Regions from separate parts of the Kitasatospora sp. NPDC048194 genome, predicted to be linked through region 2. Evidence: riboswitches for the same ligand, from Rfam matches in the RefSeq annotation. Region 2 holds a riboswitch; each other region holds the start of a gene.

The links. A riboswitch is a leader RNA that binds a small molecule or an ion and turns the genes downstream of it on or off. The one in region 2 is predicted to bind cyclic di-AMP.
Region 1: another riboswitch for cyclic di-AMP. It lies ahead of ACGF07_RS30040 (hypothetical protein); the one in region 2 lies ahead of ACGF07_RS05160 (M23 family metallopeptidase).
Region 3: another riboswitch for cyclic di-AMP. It lies ahead of ACGF07_RS08980 (NlpC/P60 family protein); the one in region 2 lies ahead of ACGF07_RS05160 (M23 family metallopeptidase).

What each region holds. Positions count from the first base shown of each region.
Region 1 covers NZ_JBIDAK010000035.1:25,700-32,771, reverse strand. Annotated here, with positions in the region: gene ACGF07_RS30050 (IclR family transcriptional regulator) at 1-235, shown strand, start outside; gene ACGF07_RS30045 (hypothetical protein) at 417-1,019, shown strand; gene ACGF07_RS30040 (hypothetical protein) at 1,105-2,418, opposite strand; cyclic di-AMP (ydaO/yuaA leader) riboswitch at 2,421-2,541, opposite strand; gene ACGF07_RS30035 (MoaF N-terminal domain-containing protein) at 2,961-3,290, shown strand; gene ACGF07_RS30030 (alpha/beta hydrolase) at 3,538-4,680, opposite strand; gene ACGF07_RS30025 (TetR family transcriptional regulator) at 4,927-5,553, opposite strand; gene ACGF07_RS30020 (SDR family NAD(P)-dependent oxidoreductase) at 5,711-6,475, shown strand; gene ACGF07_RS30015 (Pr6Pr family membrane protein) at 6,650-7,072, opposite strand, start outside.
Region 2 covers NZ_JBIDAK010000003.1:32,994-40,065, forward strand. Annotated here, with positions in the region: gene ACGF07_RS05140 (hypothetical protein) at 1-637, opposite strand, end outside; gene ACGF07_RS05145 (sensor domain-containing protein) at 785-1,528, opposite strand; gene ACGF07_RS05150 (GNAT family N-acetyltransferase) at 1,728-2,300, opposite strand; gene ACGF07_RS05155 (hypothetical protein) at 2,343-3,215, shown strand; gene ACGF07_RS05160 (M23 family metallopeptidase) at 3,391-4,239, opposite strand; cyclic di-AMP (ydaO/yuaA leader) riboswitch at 4,252-4,411, opposite strand; gene ACGF07_RS05165 (YiaA/YiaB family inner membrane protein) at 4,610-4,900, shown strand; gene ACGF07_RS05170 (alpha/beta fold hydrolase) at 5,011-5,835, shown strand; gene ACGF07_RS05175 (WHG domain-containing protein) at 5,903-6,484, shown strand; gene ACGF07_RS05180 (sensor histidine kinase) at 7,059-7,072, shown strand, end outside.
Region 3 covers NZ_JBIDAK010000005.1:83,584-90,655, forward strand. Annotated here, with positions in the region: gene ACGF07_RS08970 (NYN domain-containing protein) at 1-873, shown strand, start outside; gene ACGF07_RS08975 (NlpC/P60 family protein) at 1,084-2,121, shown strand; cyclic di-AMP (ydaO/yuaA leader) riboswitch at 2,459-2,612, shown strand; gene ACGF07_RS08980 (NlpC/P60 family protein) at 2,623-3,756, shown strand; gene ACGF07_RS08985 (NlpC/P60 family protein) at 3,983-5,029, shown strand; gene ACGF07_RS08990 (hypothetical protein) at 5,197-6,228, shown strand; gene ACGF07_RS08995 (glycosyltransferase 87 family protein) at 6,301-7,072, opposite strand, start outside.

The sequences.
Region 1 (7,072 bases), on a different contig from region 2:
GCTGGACCAGCTCGCCGAGGCGCGCGAGCGCGGCTACGTGGTCGACGACCAGGAGCAGGAGATCGGCGTCCGCTGCATCGCACTGGCCGTCCCGGGCGCGCCGACGCCCACCGCGCTCTCGGTGTCCGGCCCGGAGGCCCGGATCCGGGCGCTGGAGGAGCAGGCCGGAGCCTCCTCGCTGGTGCCGGTGATGCACCAGATCGCGGCCCGGCTGGGGCAGGTCCTCGCCCCCTGACGTGGCGTCAACGGCGGCTCGCGCAGCGGGAGGTGGACACCCCGCCTCCCGCACCCGCGGACTCCCCCGTTCGGCGGACGGGCGGGCGGGTTGCGCCGGTCCGGCGGCCGGCGCTGCGCCACCCTGGTGCGGGCGCCGCCGGCGACGGCGCGGGCGGCCGGAGCGCGAGGAGCGGTGAGCAGTGAGGGAACACGGGCAGCACGGGCACGGGCGTACCGGACGCCGGCACGGATCGAGGACCGGCCGGGCCCACTGGTGGACGGCGGCCGTGGCGGGCGTGGCGGCGGTCTGCACCGTCCCGGTGCTGGCCGCCGGACCGTCCTGGGCCGATCGGTCCGGCCCCCGGCCGGACGCGCAACCGGCACCGAAGCGCCCCGCCGCCGTGCCGTCCAGGTCCGACCTGGAGGTGATCCGGCTCGACCCGGACGCCGCTCCGCCCGGCGGCACCACCACGGTCCACGCCTTCGTCGCGAACCAGGGCCCGGACACCACGGCCTCGCCGTTCACCGTCACCGTCACCCTGCCGGACGGGGTGACGCCCGAGCCGCCGTACTTCCCCGAGGACTGCACGGCCGTCGGGCACCAGGTGCGCTGCGTCTTCGGGCCCGGACTGAAGGAGGGGCGCAGCGCGACCGCGCTCGTCCCGGTGCGCCTCTCCCGCGACCTGCCCCCGGGCACGCTGACCGGCGGGTCGGTCGCCGTGCGCAGTGCGGACGACCGGAACGGACGCAACGACCGGGAGCCGTTCGCCGTCCGCGTGGCGGACCCGGCCGCCGGTTCCTGAGAGCGGCCGGATCCGGGGGTGGGGGGGGGGGGGGGGGGGGGGGGGGCGGGCCCCCCCCCCCCCCCCCCCCCCCGCGACCGGGCACTCAGCGGTAGACGCGCACGTAGTCGGCGGCCATGGTGATCGGCGTGGTCCCCTGCGGCGCCGGGTGGTACTGGCCGGCGCACACCGAGAGGTTGAGGATCAGGTACGCGGACCAGTTCGCGCCGACGCCCTTGCCGTCCGAGAAGACCTTGACGCCGTTGACGTACCAGTCGACCGAGGTGGCGCCGTAGTAGGTGCCGATGGTGACCCACTGGTCCTTCGCGATGGCGCTCGCGTCGGTGTAGTACTTCGGGTTGCCGGGGTTGACGTGGTTGGTCAGCTCCAGCAGGTTCGGGTTGTCGGGGTGGTACTCGAAGGAGTCGATCTCCCCGTTGCCGTTCTTCCAGGTCCACAGGGCCGGCCAGGCGCCGGTGCCGGAGGGCAGCTTGACCCGGGTCTCGGCGTAGTCACCGGTCTTGACCTGGAAGCCCTCGCTGGAGCCCTCGGTGGTCAGGAAGCCGGTGTTCCAGGACTGCTTGCCGTTCTCCAGGGTGGGCCCGCCGGGGGCGGCGGTGAAGGTGGCGACCCCGTTGGCGACGCTGACGTTGGTCTTGTTCAGCCAGTCGAGCTTGTTGTCGTCCGGGTTGTGGTTGCCGTACTTGTACGAGGTGCTCTTGTCGCCGACCCAGCGCTGGCCCCAGCTGATCGAGCCGTTGAACTCGTCCGACCAGGTCAGCGACTTGCCGGCGACCGGGGAGGACGGCGCCGGGGTGCTCGGGCTCGCGGTGGCGCTCGGGCTGGACGGGGTCGCCGTCGGGGTGCTCGTCGGGCTCGGAGTCGTGGTGGGCGACGGGGTGGTCGTCGGCGAGGGGGTGGTCGTGGGGGCCGGGCTCGGCGTCGCGGTACCGGAGGCGGAGACCACCAGCTGCTGCGAGGGCAGGTTGTGCCAGGCGCCGCCCAGGTCCTGCCAGAAGCCGAACTCGGTGTACGTCCCGGCGGCCAGGGTGCGGGCGCCGCTGGTGTAGGTGAACCCGCTCGGGCAGATCTGCACGTTGGTGGCGTTGCCGGGGAAGTCGAGGTTGGTCCCGCGGGCGTCGCGCACGCCGACGCCGACGGTCTTGGCGGTGAAGCAGGACGAGGAGTGCAGGCCGAGCGAGGCGGTGGCGGCCTTGCCCGCGACCATGGCGGCGGGGGCGAGCCGGTCCTGGGTGACGGTCGGGCCGGTGGCGGCCTGGGCGCCGCTCACGGACGGCAGTCCGAGCAGGCCGGCGCCGCTGATGGCGAGCGCGCCGGTGGCGGCGAGCGCGGCGTTGCGACCGCGGTGGGACGGACGGGCGTGGCGGGGCGCGCGGCGCCCACGGGCAGGCTGGTGCATGGGAGTCCTCTGCGACGCCTGCGAGGTGAGCTGTCGGATTCGGGCTGCAGTTGCCCGGCCGCCCGGGGAGCGGCTTCACCCCTAGCCGGGCCCGCGCGCGAGAGCGCACGGGCCGGGCGCTGACCTTGGTTCCCCCGCTCCCGTCCGCTGTCGTGCTCGGCTGCCCGCCGGCGGGTGGACAGGACTCGGCGTCCCGGCGGCGGGGTCCGCGGGGGCGGACGACCCGTTGCAGGCTAGGCAGGTGCTCCGTGAACGGACAACTCCATCGAGCCGGTTGTCGCACAGCTCACAGTGGTGTCGATCAACGACGCTGGGTGGCGGAAGGGTTGGCCGATCGCGCTGATCGGCCGGGCCGGTGGGGCGGCCGTACCGCACGGCGCCGGCTCGGCGCTCCTTGGCCGGAAGCGGACGGTGTCGCGGCGCGGGACGCCCGAGTCGGACCGGTCGGATAAATTGGAGTCCTGACGTTTTACGCCGTGCACAAGTGTCCGCCCCATGAGCCATGAGGCCGTGAGCCCATCGAAAAGAGGTCCCGCCCCACCATGACCGCCCCCCTGCCCGCCTTCGCCGGCCGCACCTACCTCTTCCGGGCCGACAACGGCGCGGCCTTCCGCAACACCTACTCGGCCGACGGCAAGCGGCTGCGCTGGGAGGGCCTCGGCGAGTCGGCGGGCCAGTGGGAGGACGTGCTGCTGCACGTCGCCGAGGTGGCCCCGGAGGTCTACTTCGTCAGTTGGACGGAGCAGAGCGGGATCACCGTCAGCCACGTGATGGACCTCAACCAGCTGACCGTGCGGGCCTTCTGGACCTTCGAGGGCGAGGGCGGCCGGGTCGGGCAGCTGCACACCGGGACGCTGGAGCGGCTGGCCTGAGACGCGCCGGGGGGGGGGGGGGGGGGGGGGGCCGCGGGGGGGGGCCCCCCCCGCCCCCCCCGGGGGGGGCCGGGGGGGGCCGGGGCCCCCCGGGCCGGCGCCGGGGGGCCCCCGGGGGGGGCGGCGCGCGGGGGGGGGGGGGGGGGGGGGGGGCGCGCGCGCGGCCCCGCCCCCCCCCCCCCCCCCCCCCCCCCCCCCCCCCCCCCCCCCCCCCCCCCCCCGGCTTCGGGTTTTCCGCCCCCCGGCGTCAGACGGCCTGGCCCGGCACCTTGAGGTGGGCGGACAGCCACTCCAGCGAGGACGGCAGCAGCGCGCTCCAGGTCTCGAAGTTGTGGCCGCCGTGCTCCAGCATGCTGTACGAGACCTTCATCGGGTCGTGCACCGCGTCGATGAACGCCTCGGTGTCCTGCCGGTAGTTGCCGTCGCCCTTCTTGGTGCCGGCCAGCAGTACGGAGATCCCCGGCTGGGGCAGGTTCCTCAGCCGCCAGAGCAGGTCGGCCTCCTGGCGGCGCTGCTTGCTGCCGCCGAAGAGGTCCCCGGTGGTCGGGTCGTCGGCGGCTTCGTAGTAGGCGGAGAGGGCGACGGCCGTCGGAAAGACGTCGGGGTGGCGCATGGCCAGCTTGAGCGCGCAGTAGCCGCCGGTCGAGTTGCCCATGAAGGCCCAGGCCTGCGGGTCGGTGGAGACCCGGAAGCTCGCCTGGATCGCCGAGGGGACGTCCTTGCTGAAGTAGGTGTCGGACTGGGCGCCACCCGGGATGTCCTCGCACTCGGTGTCCTGCGGCAGCGCGGGCGAGGGGCGCATCAGGACCATGACGGTCGGCTGCATCCGGCCCTCCTGCAGCAGCTTGAGCGCGGCTCCCGGGTAGTTGAACCGGGTGATCAGGTTCTCGGCTATCCCTGGGAAGCCGGTGCTGACGATCACCGCCGGGAACTGCTTCTGCGCGTACTCGGGCTGGAAGTACTGGGGCGGTAGGTAGACGTACCCCTCGGTGGAGAGTCGGCTGAGCCTGCCGTCGATCCGCACCTTGCGGATCTCGCCGGACTGGGCGGGCTCACGGCCCACCGCTCCCCCGCCCTTGACCGAGGCCCGGCCGACGGTGTCGACCAGGAGGCGGCCGGAGGCGTCCGCCTTGTTGTGGATCACTACCGGGCCGGTGCTGCCCGTCCCCAGGAGGTCGTCCCAACTGCTGTAGAAGGCGAAGTAGTTGTTGGCGACGAGGCCGAGCGCGGCGAGGACGGCGAGCTGGGTGGCGAGCAGCGCGCCGATCCGGCCGCACACCGCCTGCCAGGTCTTCCTGGCGAGTCTGGGCCACAACCAGACCGTGCCGGCCATCATCACGACGGCGATCACTACGGCCAGCGCCAGCACCTTGTGGCTCGTCAGACCCATGTTCTACTTGCTCCCACGCCTCGAACTCCGCGCCCCTCCGTCCAGGACATCCGAGGAGGTCCCCCCGGTTCCCCCACCGGGGCGTGCGAGGACCAACCCTAGCGGGAGCTGGGAGAAAGCTGGTGCCTGGCCGACAGTCAGGGAGGCGGAGGGGGCACGGGGCGGGGCGGGGGTCCGGAGCGCGGTGTTCGAACGGCGGGTGAGCGACGGCGGGTGAGCGGGGCGGAGAGCGTGCCCGATCCCCGGCTACTCGCCGCCCACCCGGTCCCAGAGCCGCAGCCCCGCCGTGAGCTCCCGCATGCAGCGGGCGCCGAGGTCCTGCGGGGAGCCCGGCCCGGCGGCGGGCGCGTCGGAGGACGCCCACTGCTCCAGCGCCACCCGGATCGCGGCCGTCGCCGCTGCCGCGGCCAGCCGGAGCTCCAGCGGGTCGGTGCCCGCCGGACAGCGCTCGGCCAGCACCGCCCGCAGTCGCTCCTCCGCCCCCGCGTGGACCCGCTGCCAGGTGCCCTCCAACCGCGGATCGCGCAGCAGACTGCGCGTCCAGTGCATGGCCTCCACCGCGGCGTCGTCGGCCGGGGTCAGCGACGCCACCGCCGAGCGCTCCAGCGCTTCGCGCAGCGGCAGGTCCGCCGCGCTGTCCGCCAGCAGGTCCACCCAGCGCTGTCCGCCCGCCGCCAGCAGCGGCGCCACGGCGTCCTCCTTGACGGAGAAGTAGCGGTAGAAGGTGCGCAGCGAGATGCCGGCGGCGAGGGCGATCTCCTCGGCGGTGGTCGCCTCGGCCCCCTGCCCGGCGAAGAGCGCGGCGGCGGTACGGGCGATCTCCAGCCGGGTGGCGTCACGGCGGCGCTGGGTCAGCGAAGGGCGTCCGGTCACAAGGGTCAGGGTACGCAGTCGATCACTCCTGCGGCACACCACGCCATCCTGACACGTCACGACTTCTTGGCACGTCATGCCATAAAGGCGTAACGTGCCGGAAGAGGTCGAACGGCCGAGAACGAGTCGGGCGACCGGGAACGAACGGAGTACCACCATGGAGCGCTTCAGCGGACGGAACGTCCTGATCACCGGCGGCGGCTCTGGCATCGGCCAGGCGACCGTCCACCGGATCCTCGCCGAGGGCGGGAAGGTCGTCGCCGTCGACATCGACGAGGAGGGCCTGAAGAGGACGCTGGACCGTGCGACCGCCGACGGCACGGCCGACCGGCTGACCGTCCAGGTCCTGGACATCGCGGACGAGACGGCCGTGGTGGCCGGCACGGCCGAGGCGATCGCGGTCCTGGGCGGCCTGGACGTCCTGGTCAACGCGGCCGGGATCCTCCGCTCCTCGCACACCCACCGGACCACCCTGGAGTTCTGGAACCGGCTCCTCGCGGTGAACCTGACCGGCACCTTCCTGATGACCCGCGAGGCGCTCCCCGCGCTGCTCGCCACCGGTCGGGGCGTGGTGGTCAACTTCAGCTCCACCTCCGCGAGCTTCGCCCACCCCTACATGGCCGCCTACGCCGCGACCAAGGGCGGCATCCAGTCCTTCACCCACGCGATCGCCTCGGAGTACTCCAAGCAGGGCCTGCGCGCGGTCTGCGTCGCGCCGGGCAGCATCGACAGCGGCATGACCAACAACCCCGGCCTGCCCGCCGACGCCGACTTCGGTCTGCTCGCCAAGCTCTCCCCCGCCCTCGGCCAGGGCTTCGCGGGCCCGGAGACGGTGGCCGGTGTGATCGCCATGCTGGCCTCCGACGACGGCGCCTTCGTCACCGGCACCGAGCTGCGCATCGACGGCGGCACCCACATGTGACCCGGTCCGGCGGACCCGGCGTACTCCGCCGGACCGCGACCGGTCGGCGGATCCGGCCGACCCGGCGGGTCCTGTGCCGTCCCCCGTGCGGCACCGGACCCGCCGGTGGTCATCGGCGGTGCCGGCCGGAGCGGCGGCTGCTGCGCCCTCCGCCGTGCCCGGTCGGCGGGCGGCTCACCCGGCCCGGGCGTGGCGGCCCGGGGGCGCCACGCCCCGGCGGGCGTCGCGGTGGGCGGCCAGGGCGTTGCCGACCGCCGCGACGGCGGCCCCGACCAGCAGCAGGGCGGCCGCCATGAGGACGCACGCCCCCGCGATCCGGCGGTAGCCGCCGTGCCGGGCCGGGTCGAGGAACGGGTACGGGTACCAGTCCACGGCGTGGCCGCGGGTCAGCGTGTACGCCAGGTAGACCAGCGGGAACGCCAGCCAGCCCAGCACCACCCGCGGTCGCACGCTCCGCAGGGGCGGGTCGATCAGCCAGTCGGCGAGCACCGCGAGCGGGACGGCGCGATGGACCACGTCCGCCACCCAGGGGACGACCGTCGGCGCGGGGTAGTTCGCCAGCAGCGTCCCGTAGGTCAGACCGGTGATCGCCAGGTA
Region 2 (7,072 bases):
AGATCCGGTGCCCGCCGAGCGCGTACCGCAGCCGGTCGAGGTGTCCGCAGCGGCGCCCGTACCCGTCGTGCAGCGGCTGGACGCGGACCTCGCCGTCCGGGGCGGTGACCCGGACCAGCTCGATGAGGGCGGCCAACTGTCGCTCGGGGCAGAAGAGTTCGGGGTACGCGAAGAGCAGGTAGCCGCTCAGGGTGAGGGCGAAGGTGCCGTCGGCGAAGGGCAGCCGGGGCAGCGCGGCGGCCACGTACCGCTGCGGGTGGGCGGCCGAGTCGGCGGTGAACAGCCGACGGGCGCGGTCCCAGCTGCGCAGGTAGCGCTCCGGCCGGTGGCGGCCGGCCTCGGGGTAGAGGTGCGGTCGGGCCGCCATCGCGACGGCCATCGACTTCCGGGCGGCCAGCGCCTGGGCCTCCACCGCTGGCAGCGGCAGCGCGTACGCCGGGTCGGCGGCGATCACCCGGCAGCCCAGCTCGCGCGCCTCGGCCGCCAGGCCCGCCGCGCCGCCCGGGCAGTCCAGCAGCGGCCCCGGCAGGGCGGCCAGCCCGGCGCGGGTGAGGTCGAACAGGGCGCAGTACTCGTCCAGCGGACGCGAGGTGACCAGGACGTCGGGGTCCGGTGCGGGGGCGGGGGCGGCGGACACGCGGTCATCCGAACACGTAGCGATGTCCTCCGCATCCGGAACGCGTCCGGACGCATCCGAGAGGAAGTCAGGAGCGCCCGGCGCGCCCCCGGCAAGCGCCCGGAGTGCGCCGGACGTCCCGCGCGCACCCGGGGCGTGCCCGGCCGTTCAGCGGCCGAGCAGCCCCACCGCGGCGGCCCGGTTGACGTTCGTCAGACCGCGGACCAGCCGGGCGGTGAGGAAGACCAGCAGCAGTCCGGCCGCCGAGAACGCGGCAATCTGCCAGGTGCCCTCGATGTAGTAGACGTGCCGCACGTGGTGGCTGTCGGTGAAGTCGAACACCCGGTACCCGCGCCAGTCCGTGAAGGTGGGGAAGACCCAGTGGTAGACGGGGTAGAGCGCCATCGTCCAGCCGAGCAGCAGGAACACCAGCGTCATGCTGAAGCTGAACACCGCCCACGGGAACATCACCACCTGGTACAGCACGCCCTTCCAGCCCGCCGCGTCCGCCAGCCGCGCGGTGACGGCGCCCCAGCCGCCCGGACGGACCTGACGCACCGGCGCCGGGCCGGGGACGTCCACGCCGAGCATCCCGCGCACCCGGGCCCGCTCCAGCCTTCCGAAGCCGCGAGAGGCGGTGGTCAGGCCGGCCAGCACGGGCAGGCCGAGGGCGGTGACGAAGGTGCCGAGGCCGAAGCAGAGCATGGTGATCGTGACGGTGAAGGCGGCGATGGCCACCGGCAGGCCGGTCAGCGCGTAGCCGACCTCGCGGTAGTAGGAGGCCGAGAAGGGCGCCCGCCAGAAGGACGGCGGCAGTTCCGTCCGGCGGGCCCCGGCGAGGCGCCCGGCCCCGTCCTCGTGACCGCCCAGGGCGCCCCACTCGTGGTCCAGCGTGCTCCGGCTGCTGCTCATGTCCCGTTCCCGACCCCTCGGTCCGTCGTGCTCCGATCCGACGTCGTCGAGTCTGGTCGAACCGCAGGTCGGCGGGTATCCGGGGGACCGGCGGATCGGGGGTGGGGTTAACCCCCCGTCCCGGCCCGCCGCCCGCCGGTCCGGCGGGGCACCCCGACCGGGGCGCTCGGGCCGGCCGGGCCGCTCGGGCCGGCCGGGGTCATTCGGTCGGGCCGGGCCACTCGTCCACGAGCAGCGAGTACTGGTGGGAGTCGGACCAGACGCCGCCCTTGTGTACGTCGTGCCGGATCCGCCCCTCCAGCCGGAAGCCGAGCTTGGTGAGCACCCGCGCGGCGGCCGGGTTGTCCACGTCCGTCCGGGCGGCCAGCCGGTGCAGCCCGAGCGGCCCGAAGGCGAACCCGCAGAGGAGCTCCGTGATCTCGGTCGCGTAGCCGCGGCCCCACACCTCGGGGCGCAGTACGCAGCCGAGCTCGGCGGAGCGGAACCCGCCGACGGTCAGGCCGGCGTGCGCGACCGGCACCGCCTCCGCCGGGTCCTCGGCGTCCTCGCGGCGGCAGACGGCGAGCTGGTAGGTGCTCCGGTCCTCGGCCATCGCCTCCTCCAGGTACAGCTCGAGCTGGTCGGCGCAGGTGTCGCGGTCCCGCGGGCCGAAGGTGAGGTGGCGGGTCACCTCGGGGTCGCCGAGCAGCGCGTGCAGCGCGTCCACGTCCTCCGGGGTGTGGTGGTACTCGCGGATGGCCAGCCGGGGGCCGGTGAGTCGTACGGGGACCATGGGTGCCGACCCTACCCGCGCCCGGCGGCTACCGTTCGGGGCATGAACGACGATGACCTGCGGCTCGCTCCGCGCACCAGGGCCGCCGACCTGCTCGCCTGGGCGGCCGAGCAGGGCCGCGCGCCGGTGGCCGAGGCGCCGCTGCGCACGGTGCTGGCGCTGCTGGAGCTGGGCGAGGGCAGGATGCACGACGGCTGGCCCGAACTGACCTCCGCCGCGGTGGAGCACCTGCTGTACGAGCGGCTGCACCTGTACGTCCAGCCGGCGCCGGACGCCGATCCGCTCGCCTACGGCGACGCCGTACGGCTGCTGGTCGACCACCAGCGGGCGGTGAAGCGGCTGAACGCGAAGCGCCAGGAGCGGCTGCACGCCGAGGCCGAGTGGCAGGGCGAGGTCGCGGCGGGGCTGCTGCGCCGCGCCGACCTGGTCACCTGGCCGCGGCTGTACGCGGTGCTGCTGCACGCCCACGGGGTGGACACGGCGGACGGCGCGGCGGTGCGGGACTGGCTGACGGGCTTCGCCGGGCTCGGCGAGGAGGAGCGGCTGGCCGGCTACGAGGCGCTGGTGCCGGCCGGCTGGCTGGACGAACCCGCCGAGCAGGGCTGGGGGCCGGGCCGGGTGCTGTCCGTCGGCATGGCCACCGATGGTGCGCGGCGGCTGCTGGAGCAGGGTCTGATGCGGCGCAGCTACCGCAACCTGGCCGAGCTGACCGCGCTGGGTCGGCCGATGCCGGACGAACTGGCCGGGGACTTCGGCCGGTTCGAGGCGGCGGCGGCCGAGGTGGCGCTCGACCTGTTCGGCGAGTGGACGGTGCCCGGGCTGCCGCGGCTGCTGGTCGAGGAGTTCCCCGAGCTCGCGCCGGAACCGGGGCCGGAGGAGATCGACGCCTACCTGGCGCAGTTGCCGGCGGAGTGAGCAGTCCGGACGGCGGAGTGACCGGCCCGGCCGGTGGTGGACCGACCGGCCCGGCCGTCGACGAGTGGGGTGGACGCGTGGCCAGGCCCCGGGGCGCACCCGGGGCCCGGCCGCCGAGACCGTGGCGGCCCGGAGACCCGGCGGCCCGGCGGCCGCGGCGGGTCCGGGGGGTTCGTTAGGGGGTGAGGCCGCGCTGCTCGAGCCAGGTCTCCGGGTCGACCGGCGCGCCGCCGTCCGGGCGGACCTCCAGGTGCAGGTGCGGGCCGGTCACGTTGCCGGTCGCGCCGACCTTGCCGATCTGGTCGCCGGGGGCGACCTTTCCGGAGCCCTTGATGATCGACGAGAGGTGGCAGTACCAGATCTCGGTGCCGTCGGGCAGGGTCTCGACGATCCGGTAGCCGTACGCGCCGGACCAGCCCGCCGAGGTGATGGTGCCCTGGCCGACCGCGTACACGGGGGTGCCGGTGTCGGCCGCGAAGTCCAGGCCGGTGTGCAGGTGGGCCCAGTAGCGGGCGCTCTGGCCGTAGTGGGCGGAGAGGTTGTAGTCCTTCACCGGCAGGGTGAGGGCGGCGGCCTTGGCGCGCTCGGCCTCCTCGGCGGCACGCTTGGCGTCGGCCTCCTTGGCGGCGGCCTTGGCCTCGGCCTCCTGAGCGGCCTGCAGGCGGGCGCTCTCCTCGGCGGCGGTGCGCTGGCTGTCGGCCTGCTGCTGGATGCGGGCGGCGAGCGCGAGGCCGGGGTCGGCGGCGAGGGTGACCGGCGTCTCGTCCGGGGCCGCGACGGCGGGCGCGGCGGCCGGGGTGGCGGAGGCGAAGCCGGTGGCGCCCAGGGTGGCGGCGACGGCGGTGACGCCGAGGAGCGGGGAGGCCCCGCGGGTCTGACGCGGCATCCGGTGGCGGTTGGCCTCGACCTCCGGGGCGAACCCGTCGGCGCCGAGGGACTCGGTGCCGTCCGGGCCGGGGTGGTCGAGGAGCTGGGTACCGGCTGCGGGGCCGGCCGGGTGTGCCGGGGTGTGCGTCGACGCCACGGAGGCGCGCTCCTTTCCTTCCTTCGCGCCTACCGGGTTAGCTGACGGGTTCGGAGCAGGAAGGTCTCCTACGGCCGGGCCTGGGCCCCGCCGATTCACCCCAGGGAAACGTGGTTCCCCGGCTCCCTGGCCTGCCCGGAGGCCGGCCGGTGGGATTAGGCGACGGCGCACGGTGCCGTCTTGGGTACGGCGTTGACGACCGCGCTGCGTTATCAAACGTTAATCCTAGGAGGCCCTGATTCCAAGCCATCCGCCCGGGACGACCGGGGTCCAGGTGATCGGACGTCAACGAACGACCCGTCATTCACCCGGGTTCATCTGAGTACTCCTACTCATGTGCGACCCTTCGACGCCGTCGCATCCTGTCGCCATGACCGCACCGATGCAGACCCGCACCACGGCCGCCTACTACGCCCAGGCCGTCCTCTCCTTCGCCGTCTCCGGCGTGGCCCTCGCCGCCGGGATCGCCTACCTGCCCGTCGGAGCGTGGACCCGGGCGTTCCTCGGGATCGGCTTCCTCTACACCGTCACCTCCGCGTTCACGCTGGCCAAAGTCATCCGGGACCGGCAGGAGTCCGCGGACACCGTCGCCCGGGTCGACCAGGCGCGGCTGGAGAAGCTGCTGGCCGAGCACGACCCGTTCCGGGTCGAAGGGGTCTGAGCCCCCTCCCGGTCCGACACGGGGACGAACGGCGGGGCGGCGGCCTTGACGGCTAAGGCTATTAGCCGTAGCTTTTTGGCTATCGGCAGCACGCACCGTGGAGGACCACCGTGAACGGCACCAGCACTCCGAGCACCCAGTACCTCGACGTCCCCGGCGGCCGGATCGCCTTCGACGACACCCGGCAGGGCGACGGCGCCCCCGTCGTCCTGCTCCCCGGCATGCTCGACACCCGTCGGGCCTACCGGCACCTGCACCCGCTGCTCACGGCGGCCGGGCACCGGGTCATCACCATGGACCTGCGCGGCTTCGGCGAGTCCTCGATCGTGTGGGAGGACTACAGCCCGGCCGCCATCGCCACCGACGTCCTCGCCCTGCTGGACCACCTCGGCATCGAACGGGCCGTCCTGGTCGGGCAGTCCTACACCGGCGCCACGGCCGTCAAGGTCGCCGGGGACGCACCCCAGCGGGTCGCCGGGATCGCGCTCATCGACTCCTTCGTGGAGCACCGGTCCAACGCCCTCATGCGGGGCGTGATGGCCGTGATGGGCACCGCACTGGTCCACTGGCCCGCCGCCTGGGGCCTCTACCTGCGCAGGATGGCCTTCCCCGGCCCCCGGCCCGCCGACCTCGACGCGTACGTGGACGGCCTCGTCGCCGCCCTGCGCACCCCGGGGCGCAGGACCGCCACCCGCGGGCACGTCACCGGGGACTCCGCGCCGATCGGCTGGTGCGCGGCCGTCCGCTGCCCCTCGCTCGTCCTGATGGGCAGCAAGGACCCCGACTTCCCGGACCCGGCGGCCGTCGCCGACCGGCAGGCCGCCGCGCTCGGCAGCCGGAAGGTGATGATCGAGGGGTCCGGCCACTACCCGATGGCCGACAACCCGCAGGCCGTCGCGGACGCCCTGCTGCCCTTCCTCGGCGAACTCGCCTGAAGTCGCCCGGAACCGCCTGGAACCGCCCGAAGCCGCCGGCCCGCGTCCGTACGGAGAACCCGAACCCATGCCCCGAGTAGGACTGACCCCGGAGCAGGTCGTCGACCACGCCCTCGCCCTCATCGACGAGCAGGGCACCGAGGCCCTCACCCTGGCCTCCGTCGCCGCCCGCGCGGGAGTCGCCACCCCCTCCCTGTACAAGCACGTCAGCGGCGGCCTCACCGAACTGCGCCGGCTGCTCGCCGTCCGGGTCACCGAGGAGTTGGCCGGCCGGCTCGCCGACGCCGCGGTCGGCCGCAGCGGCGACGACGCCGTCGCCGCCGTCCTGCGCGCCTACCAGGCCTACGCCACCGAACACCCCCACCGCTACACCGCCCTGCCCCAGGCGCCCCGGCCCGACGACGACCTGACCCGCGCGGCCGCCCGCCTCATCGGCGTCATCCTCGCCGTCCTCCGCTCCTACGGGCTCGACGGCGCCGAGGCCATCCACGCCGCCCGCACCTTCCGCTCGCTCGCCCACGGCTTCGCCTCGCTCTCCATCACCGGCGCCTTCCAGCGCGCCGAAGACCTCACCACCACCCATGACCGACTCGTCACCACCCTGACCACGAGCCTCCGCACCTGGCCGAGGTCGGAGTCGGAGCAGTAGCCGAGGAGGAGCGCAGGAGGAAGCGCAGGAGGAGGGGAGCACCCGCGACGCGAACGGCGCCGGGGAAGCGGGGAGAAGGCGCGCCGGCACAGGAAGTCGGCCGGGCCGACTTCCTGTGGGCGGAAGCGGGCGAACCTTCGGCAGGAGCGGGCAGCGGCCGCCGCCGGGGGGAGCTCGCGAGGGCGCCTGCCGGTGCGCGGCCGGATGCCGGTCGCGCGCCGACGACCGCCGGCACGGCGGCACGCCGGCACACCGGCCGGGCCCCGCCCGGACGGCCGCTCCGGGCCCGCCCGGCACGGCGAGACGCCGCCCTCGCACCCGGCCGCCGCCCGTTCCATGACGCCGCGCACACACCTCTCTCACAACCGGGGACGGGAATCGGCCATCGACCGGCCCGTCGACCGGCGTCGGAAGACCCTGGCGGAGCGGGCCCCGCCCGGCTCACGACCCCCGGGTCGAGGCCGAACGAAGCCGGATCGGCGGCGTATTGACGGGATTTTGACGAGATCCAGTCACTTGGCGAGATCCGTTCACACCTACGTAGGATCATCACCCTAGAATTCGCCGCGTGACGATGACTCAGTGGTC
Region 3 (7,072 bases), on a different contig from region 2:
GTGCGGGCGGCCGCGCGGGCCGACCTGGACCGCCAGCGCGCGGAGTTCGAGGGCGTCCGGCGGGAGGTCGAGTCGCTGCGCAAGAAGGTGCGCTCGCTGGAGAGCGACACCCGCCGGGCGCAGGCCGAGACCCGGCGGGTGACCGGGGAGCTGGAGGCCGCGAAGGCGCAGGCCGCGGCCGAGCGCAGCGCGGCCGAGAGCGAGGCGCGGCGGCTGCGGCACCGGGTGTCCGAGCTGGAGAACGCCGCCGAGCAGGGCCGCCGTTCGGCCCGCGAGGGGCGCAGCGTCGAGGACATGCGGCTGCGGCTGCTGCTGGACACCGTGCTGCAGTCGGCGCAGGGACTGCAGCGGGAGCTGGCGCTGCCGGTCTCCCAGATCCGCCCGGCGGACCTGGTGGAGGCGGTGGTGCCGGGAGCGGCCTCGCCGCACGACGTGGCCCGGCGGGGCCTGGCCGAGGACGATCCGGCGCTGCTGGACCAGCTGCTGGCGATCCCGCAGGTGCACCTGGTGGTGGACGGCTACAACGTGACCAAGACCGGCTATCCGACGCTGCCGCTGGAGCAGCAGCGGATCCGGCTGCTGGGCGGACTGGCGATGCTGGCCCAGCGCACCCAGGCGGAGGTCACCTGTGTGTTCGACGGGCAGGACCTGGACGTTCCGGTGATCATGGCGCCGCCGCGCGGGGTTCGGGTACGGTTCAGCCGGACCGGAGAGACGGCGGACGAGCTGATCCGCCGTCTGGTGCGCGCCGAGCCGCAGGGCCGTCCGGTGGTGGTGGTGTCCACCGACCGGGAGGTTGCGGAGGGCGTGCGGAAGGCGGGCGCGCGCCCGGTGGCTTCGGTCCTGCTGCTGAACCGGCTGGCCCGGCCCTGACCTCGGGCGGTGCCGTTCGGTCCGGCGTGACGCCTGGTCAGTGCCCGTTTTGCGAGGGTGTGCGGATCCCGTGAAGTCAGCGTGGGAACCGGAGTTCACGCCTTCGGGGGAGTGGCAAAACGGATAGATCTTCACTAGGGTCTGGCGTCAAACCTATTTTCCGGAATCTCACTCGATCGGGTGAGTCCCATGGAAGAAGGAGCCGCTCCCTTGGCCTCCCACCGCCGTCCCAAGCAGCCGAGCCGCGCGCGGGTCTCCGTGCTCACCGCTGCCGCTGCGACCGCGGTCGCCCTCTCCGCCCAGGTCGCCGCGCACGCCGCGCCGCAGCCGAACAAGGCCGACGTCAAGGCGCAGATCGACCAGCTCCAGCAGGAGCAGGAGCAGGCGGCGGAGAAGTACAACGGCGCCAAGGAGCGGGCCGACCAGCTCCGCAAGCAGGCCGACCAGCTGCAGGACCAGGTGGCCCGCAGCCAGGACCAGATGACCCAGCTGCAGACCGGCCTGGCCGAGGTGGCGGGCGAGCAGTACCGCACCGGCGGCATCGACCCGTCCGTCCAGCTGATGCTGTCCTCCGACCCGTCCGGGTACCTGGAGAAGGCCTCCAGCGTCCAGCAGGCCAGCACCAGCCAGACCGAGGCGCTCAAGGGCCTGCTCGACCAGCAGCGCCGGCTGGACCAGGAGAAGGCCGAGGCCGCCGCCGTGCTGGCCTCGCTGGACTCCACCACCAAGGACCTCAACCAGGCCAAGGCGGACGTCAACCAGAAGCTGAAGGCCGCCCAGGACCTGCTGAACTCGCTCAGCGCCGCCGACCGCGCCGCGCTGAGGGCCCAGCAGCAGCAGGACGACCGCGCCTCGCGCGGCAGTGCCCGGGTCGACCTCAGCAGCCTGCCGCCGGCCAGCGGCTACGCGGCCGTGGCCGTGGCCAAGGCGATGAGCAAGCAGGGCTCGCCGTACGTCTGGGGCTCCACCGGCCCGAACACCTTCGACTGCTCGGGCCTGATGGTCTGGTCGTACGCCCAGGCCGGCGTCTCGCTGCCGCGCACCTCGCAGGAGCAGGGCAACGTCGGCACCCGGGTGCCCTCGCTGGACCAGGCCCAGCCGGGCGACCTGGTGATCTACGGCAGCGACCGGCACCACGTCGGGATGTACATCGGCAACGGCATGGTGGTCCACGCGCCGCACACCGGTGACGTGGTGAAGGTGATGAAGGCCGACGCGATGCCGATCAACACGATCCGCCGGGTCTGACGGCCCGACACGCCCGAGGGGCCGCGCTCCGGCCCTGTGATCCGCGCCACCCCCGACCGGGGTGGCGCTTCGGGTTCACCCGCCCTTCGGCCGCTTGTTTGAGGTTTGATCAGCTTTCCGTGCGGCGGCGATCACCAACGGTCATTTTCACAAGGGGACATGGGTCATCTTCTGGATTTTTTCTGACAAGGATTTGAACGGATCACGGTTCAGTTACTAGGGTCGTGCCCCGAACCACCGCACTGTCGATCACCCAGCCCGGGTGGCGGCGGTGGTTACCGCCGAGTTCGCGAAGCAGCGGGGCAGCTCGAAACGACTGTCCGACAGGGGAGCCCAGCAGTCCGGGGCGCTGTGGAGCGGAGCCGGGGAACCACGTTCCTCCGGGGTGAATCGGCGCCAGGTCGGCCGGTACCGCGGCCGTGAGGCGTCGTAGGGCATGCTTCCGGCCCGAACCCGTCAGCTCACCCGGTAGGCGGACGTAGGAAGAAGGAGTCCGCCTTCGTGGCGTCCCATCGCCGTCCCAAGCCCGCCAGCCGCGCCCGGGTCTCGATCATGACCGGTGTCGCCGCGGCGGCCGTCGCCCTCTCCGCGCAGTCCGGCGCGCACGCCGACCCGCAGCCGACCAAGGACCAGGTCAAGGAGCAGGTCGACCAGCTCAACGAGCAGGCCGAGCAGGCGACCGAGAAGTACAACGCCGCGCAGGAGAAGCAGCAGGCGCTGGAGAAGCAGGTCTCCGGCCTGCAGGACCAGGTGGCCCGGCAGCAGGCCCAGGTGACCGACCTCCAGGGCGGCCTCGCCGAGATCGCCGGGGAGCAGTACCGCAACGGCGGCATATCCCCGACCGTCCAGCTGATGCTCTCCTCCAGCCCGGACAACTTCCTCAACCAGGCCGGCGCGCTGAACCAGGCCGGGGACACCCAGAAGAACCAGCTGAAGGAACTCCAGGCGCAGCAGCGCAAGCTCGACCAGGACCGCAGCGAGGCCCAGAGCAAGCTCACCGAGCTGGAGTCCACCACCCAGCAGCTGAAGGCCTCCAAGGACGAGGTCCAGAACAAGCTGAAGGCCGCACAGGACCTGCTCAACACCCTGACCGAGCAGGAGCGCCAGGCGATCCGCCAGGCCGAGGAGAAGGCCGCCGCCGACGCCAAGGCCCAGGCCGACGCCGCCGCGAAGGCCGCCCAGCAGCAGGCCGCCTCCGACCGCGCCTCGCGCGACAGCGGCCGCACCGACATCGGCTCCGGGAGTTCCTCCTCGCCGGTCGTCAAGCCGGCCGCGCCCGGTAGCTCGCACGGTGCCGCCGCGCTGTCCGCCGCCGCCTCCAAGGTCGGCAGCCCGTACGTCTGGGGCGCCACCGGCCCGAGCTCCTTCGACTGCTCCGGTCTGATGGTCTGGGCGTTCAACCAGGTCGGCGTGTCGCTGCCGCGCACCTCGCAGGAGCAGGCCGGCGCCGGCACCCGGATCGGCTCCGACATCTCCCAGGCCCAGCCCGGCGACCTGCTGATCTTCTACAGCGACGCCCACCACGTCGGCATCTACGCGGGCAACGGCCAGGTGCTGCACGCGCCGAAGCCGGGCGCCTCGGTCCGCTACGAGGCGGTCTCCAACATGCCGCTGGCCTCCATCGTGCGGGTCTGATCCGTCCGAAGGCCTCCGCAGGCCCGGTCCTCCCACTCGGAGGGCCGGGCCTGCGGCTTTGCGGGCGGCTCGGGCTGATGTCCGATTAGGGGGCGAATATTCGGGTCCGGAGGGGTTTGGACTCGCTTGCCCGGACTCGCTAACGTCTGCCACCGGACTCCCGCTCGACGGCCGCCCACCGGGGTGCGGCCGCGGGGCCGCGCTGCAGATCGGAGCCGCCGCCGCCATGTCCGTGCACCGCCGTTCCCACCTGCTCGCCCGCGCCCTGGTGCTCACCGCGGCCGCCACCACGGCCCTGGGTGTGGCGACCGGCGGCAGCGCCCAGGCTGCTCCCGGTGCGCCGGACGCGCCCGACCGCAAGGACGTCAAGGCCCAGGTCGAGCAGCTGTACGACGAGGCCGAGCAGGCATCCGAGAAGTACAACGCCGCGCAGGAGGCCCAGAAGCGGCTGCAGAGCGAGACCACGGCCCTCCAGGCGGAGGTCGCCGCCGCCCAGGACCAGCTCAACGAGCTGCGCGGGGACCTCGCGACGGTGGCCGGGGCCGAGTACCGCGGCGGCGGGATGAGCCAGACCGCCCAGCTGATGCTCTCCAGCGACCCGGAGTCCTACCTCGCCCGCGCCCGCACCCTCGGCCAGGCCGCCGAGCGGCAGCAGGAGACCCTCCACGAGCTGGTCACCCGTCAGCGCCGGCTCGACCAGCGCCGCGCCGAGACCGCGGGCAAGCTCGCCGAGCTGGACCAGGCCCGGCGCTCCCTGGCCGAGAACAAGCAGCAGATCCAGCAGCGGCTGGCCGCGGCGCAGAAGCTGCTCAACGGCCTCGGCGCCGCCGAGCGGGCCCGGATGGTCGTCCAGGACGCCAAGGACGCCGAGCAGCGCGCCACCCGCGGCACCGACCGGCTGGACCTCGGCGCCACCCCGCCGGCCTCCGAGCGCGGGGCGGCCGCACTGGCCGCCGCGGTGCGGATGATCGGCTCGCCGTACGTCTACGGATCCACCGGGCCCCGCGCCTTCGACTGCTCCGGTCTGATGTACTACAGCTGGCGGCAGGCCGGAGTGACCCTGCCGCGCACCTCGCAGGCCCAGGCGTACGCCGGGCAGCGGATCAGCCTCTCCGAGGCGCGACCGGGAGACCTGGTGATCTTCTACCGGGACATGCACCACGTCGGGATGTACGCCGGCGGCGGGGTGATGGTGCACGCCCCGTACCCGGGGGCCAAGGTGCGGTACGAGAGCGTCACCACGATGCCGGTCTCCGGGGTGGTACGGCTCTGAGCACGACCCCCTCCGGCCCGGACGACCACCCTCCGATAGGCCCGGCCCGCTGCGTCCTGTCCCGGCGCGCTGCGCTGCTGCTGGCGGCCGGCGGGCTGGCCCAGCTGTCGCTGCCGCCCGCCGCGCCGGCGGCCCCGGCCGGGCGGCCGGCGGACCGGGAGGCCGAGGTGGCCGGCCTGCTGGCCGAGCGGGCGGGTTCGCTGCCCGCCCGGTCCGGGCTCGCGGGGGCCGAGGCGGTCTACCGCGACCTGGTCCTCTCCCCGGGCGACGGGCCGGACCGATCGACCGCCACCGCCGAGCTGGCGGTGCGGATCGCCGGGTACGACGAGTACCCGGTGGTGTACCCGCGCCGGATCGAGCTGGTCCGCGCCGCGGGCCGCTGGCGGGTCGAGCGGGAGGAAGCCGCGGGCGGGCCCCCGGCGCCGTGGGACCTCGGCGAGGTCCGCACCGCCCCCGGAGAGCGCTGCCTGGTGCTCGGCCTGGCCGGCGGACCCGATCCGACCGGGCTGGTCGCCGTGGCGGACCGCGCGGTGCCGGCCGTCAGCGCCGTCTGGGGCAGCGCCTGGCCGGGCCGGCTGCTGCTCGAACTGCCCGCCGAGGAAGCCCAGTTCGCCCGGCTGCTGGGCGGCGACCCGGCGGACTGGGCGGGCATGGCGGCCGTCACCGTGGCCGCTCCCGGCGCGCCCCGGCACACTCCGGCGGACCGGGTGGTGGTCAACCCGGAGGCCTTCGGGCGGCTCAGCGCCTTCGGCCGGCAGGTGGTCGTCACCCATGAGGCGACCCACGTCGCGACCAGGGCCGACACCCGGGCCTGGACCCCGCTGTGGCTCTCCGAGGGCGTCGCCGACTGGACCGCCTACCGGGACTCCGGGCGCAGCCCCCGGCAGATCGCCCCCGAGCTGGCCCGGGACGTCGCCGCCGGGAAGCCGCCCACCGCGCTGCCCGCCGACCGGGACTTCACCGCCGGGGCCGCCGGCATCGCCCAGGCCTACGAGCAGGCCTGGCTGGCCTGCGAGCTGATCGCCCGCCGCTGGGGCCCCGACCGGCTGGTCGCCCTCTACCGGGCGGTCGGCGCGGGTGACGGGCAGGGCGAGGACCGGGAGCAGCGGATCGACCGGCTGCTGCGCGCCGGGCTGGGCGTCGGGTCGGCCGGGTTCACCGCGCTCTGGCTGGCCGAGGTCGCGGCGCTGAAGGGCTGACGGCACCCCTGGCGCGAACCCGGACCGGGGCGTGGCCTCAGCGCCCGGCCGGGGTGTTCGACTGGCGCGCCCTCAGCGCCCGGCCGGCGTGTTCGGCTGGTCGATGCCGTCCAGCAGGTCCTGCTCGTACGCGATGCCCGGGCGGACCGGGTAGGCGGACGCGGGCGGCAGCGCCGGGGCCTTGTCCAGCACCACCGTGGCCGGCAGGGCCGCCTGGGCGCGGGTGGAGCGCCAGAGCCGGATGCCGGAGAGCACCGCGGCGGTCAGCAGCAGCAGGTTGCGCAGCGTCAGGACGGCGATCGCCCACGGGTCGCTGGCGAGGACCTGGGTGAACATGGTCGGGAACTCGACCAGGGTCAGCGGGCAGGCGAGCAGGATCAGCAGGGCCACCGGCCGCTGGCTGGTGCCGCGCACGGTCAGGCAGACCGCGGCGACGCCGATCAGCCAGACCAGGTACTGCGGGCTGATCACCCGGCTGGTCACCACGAAGACCAGCAGCGCGCACAGCGCGGCGTCGTACATGGTGGCCGCGTTCCGGCGGCGGGCGGTGAAGCGCCACAGCAGCAGCCAGAGGAAGCCCAGCACGGTGCCGGCCATCATCACCTTGCTGATCACGCTGACCCACGGCCCGAGCATCTCGGGGGAGCCGTAGTTCATGGTGACCCGGCCGCTCCAGCCCCCGGCGATCCGGGCGAAGTGCAGCGGCAGCGCGCCGACCGACTCGACCTCGATGCCGCGGTCCGCCTGGAAGGTCAGGAAGTCGAAGGCACCGTTCATCCCGGCCGCGAGCAGGAAGCCCACCGAGACGGTGGTGGCCGCGGCGAGCGTCCAGGAGCGGCGGGTG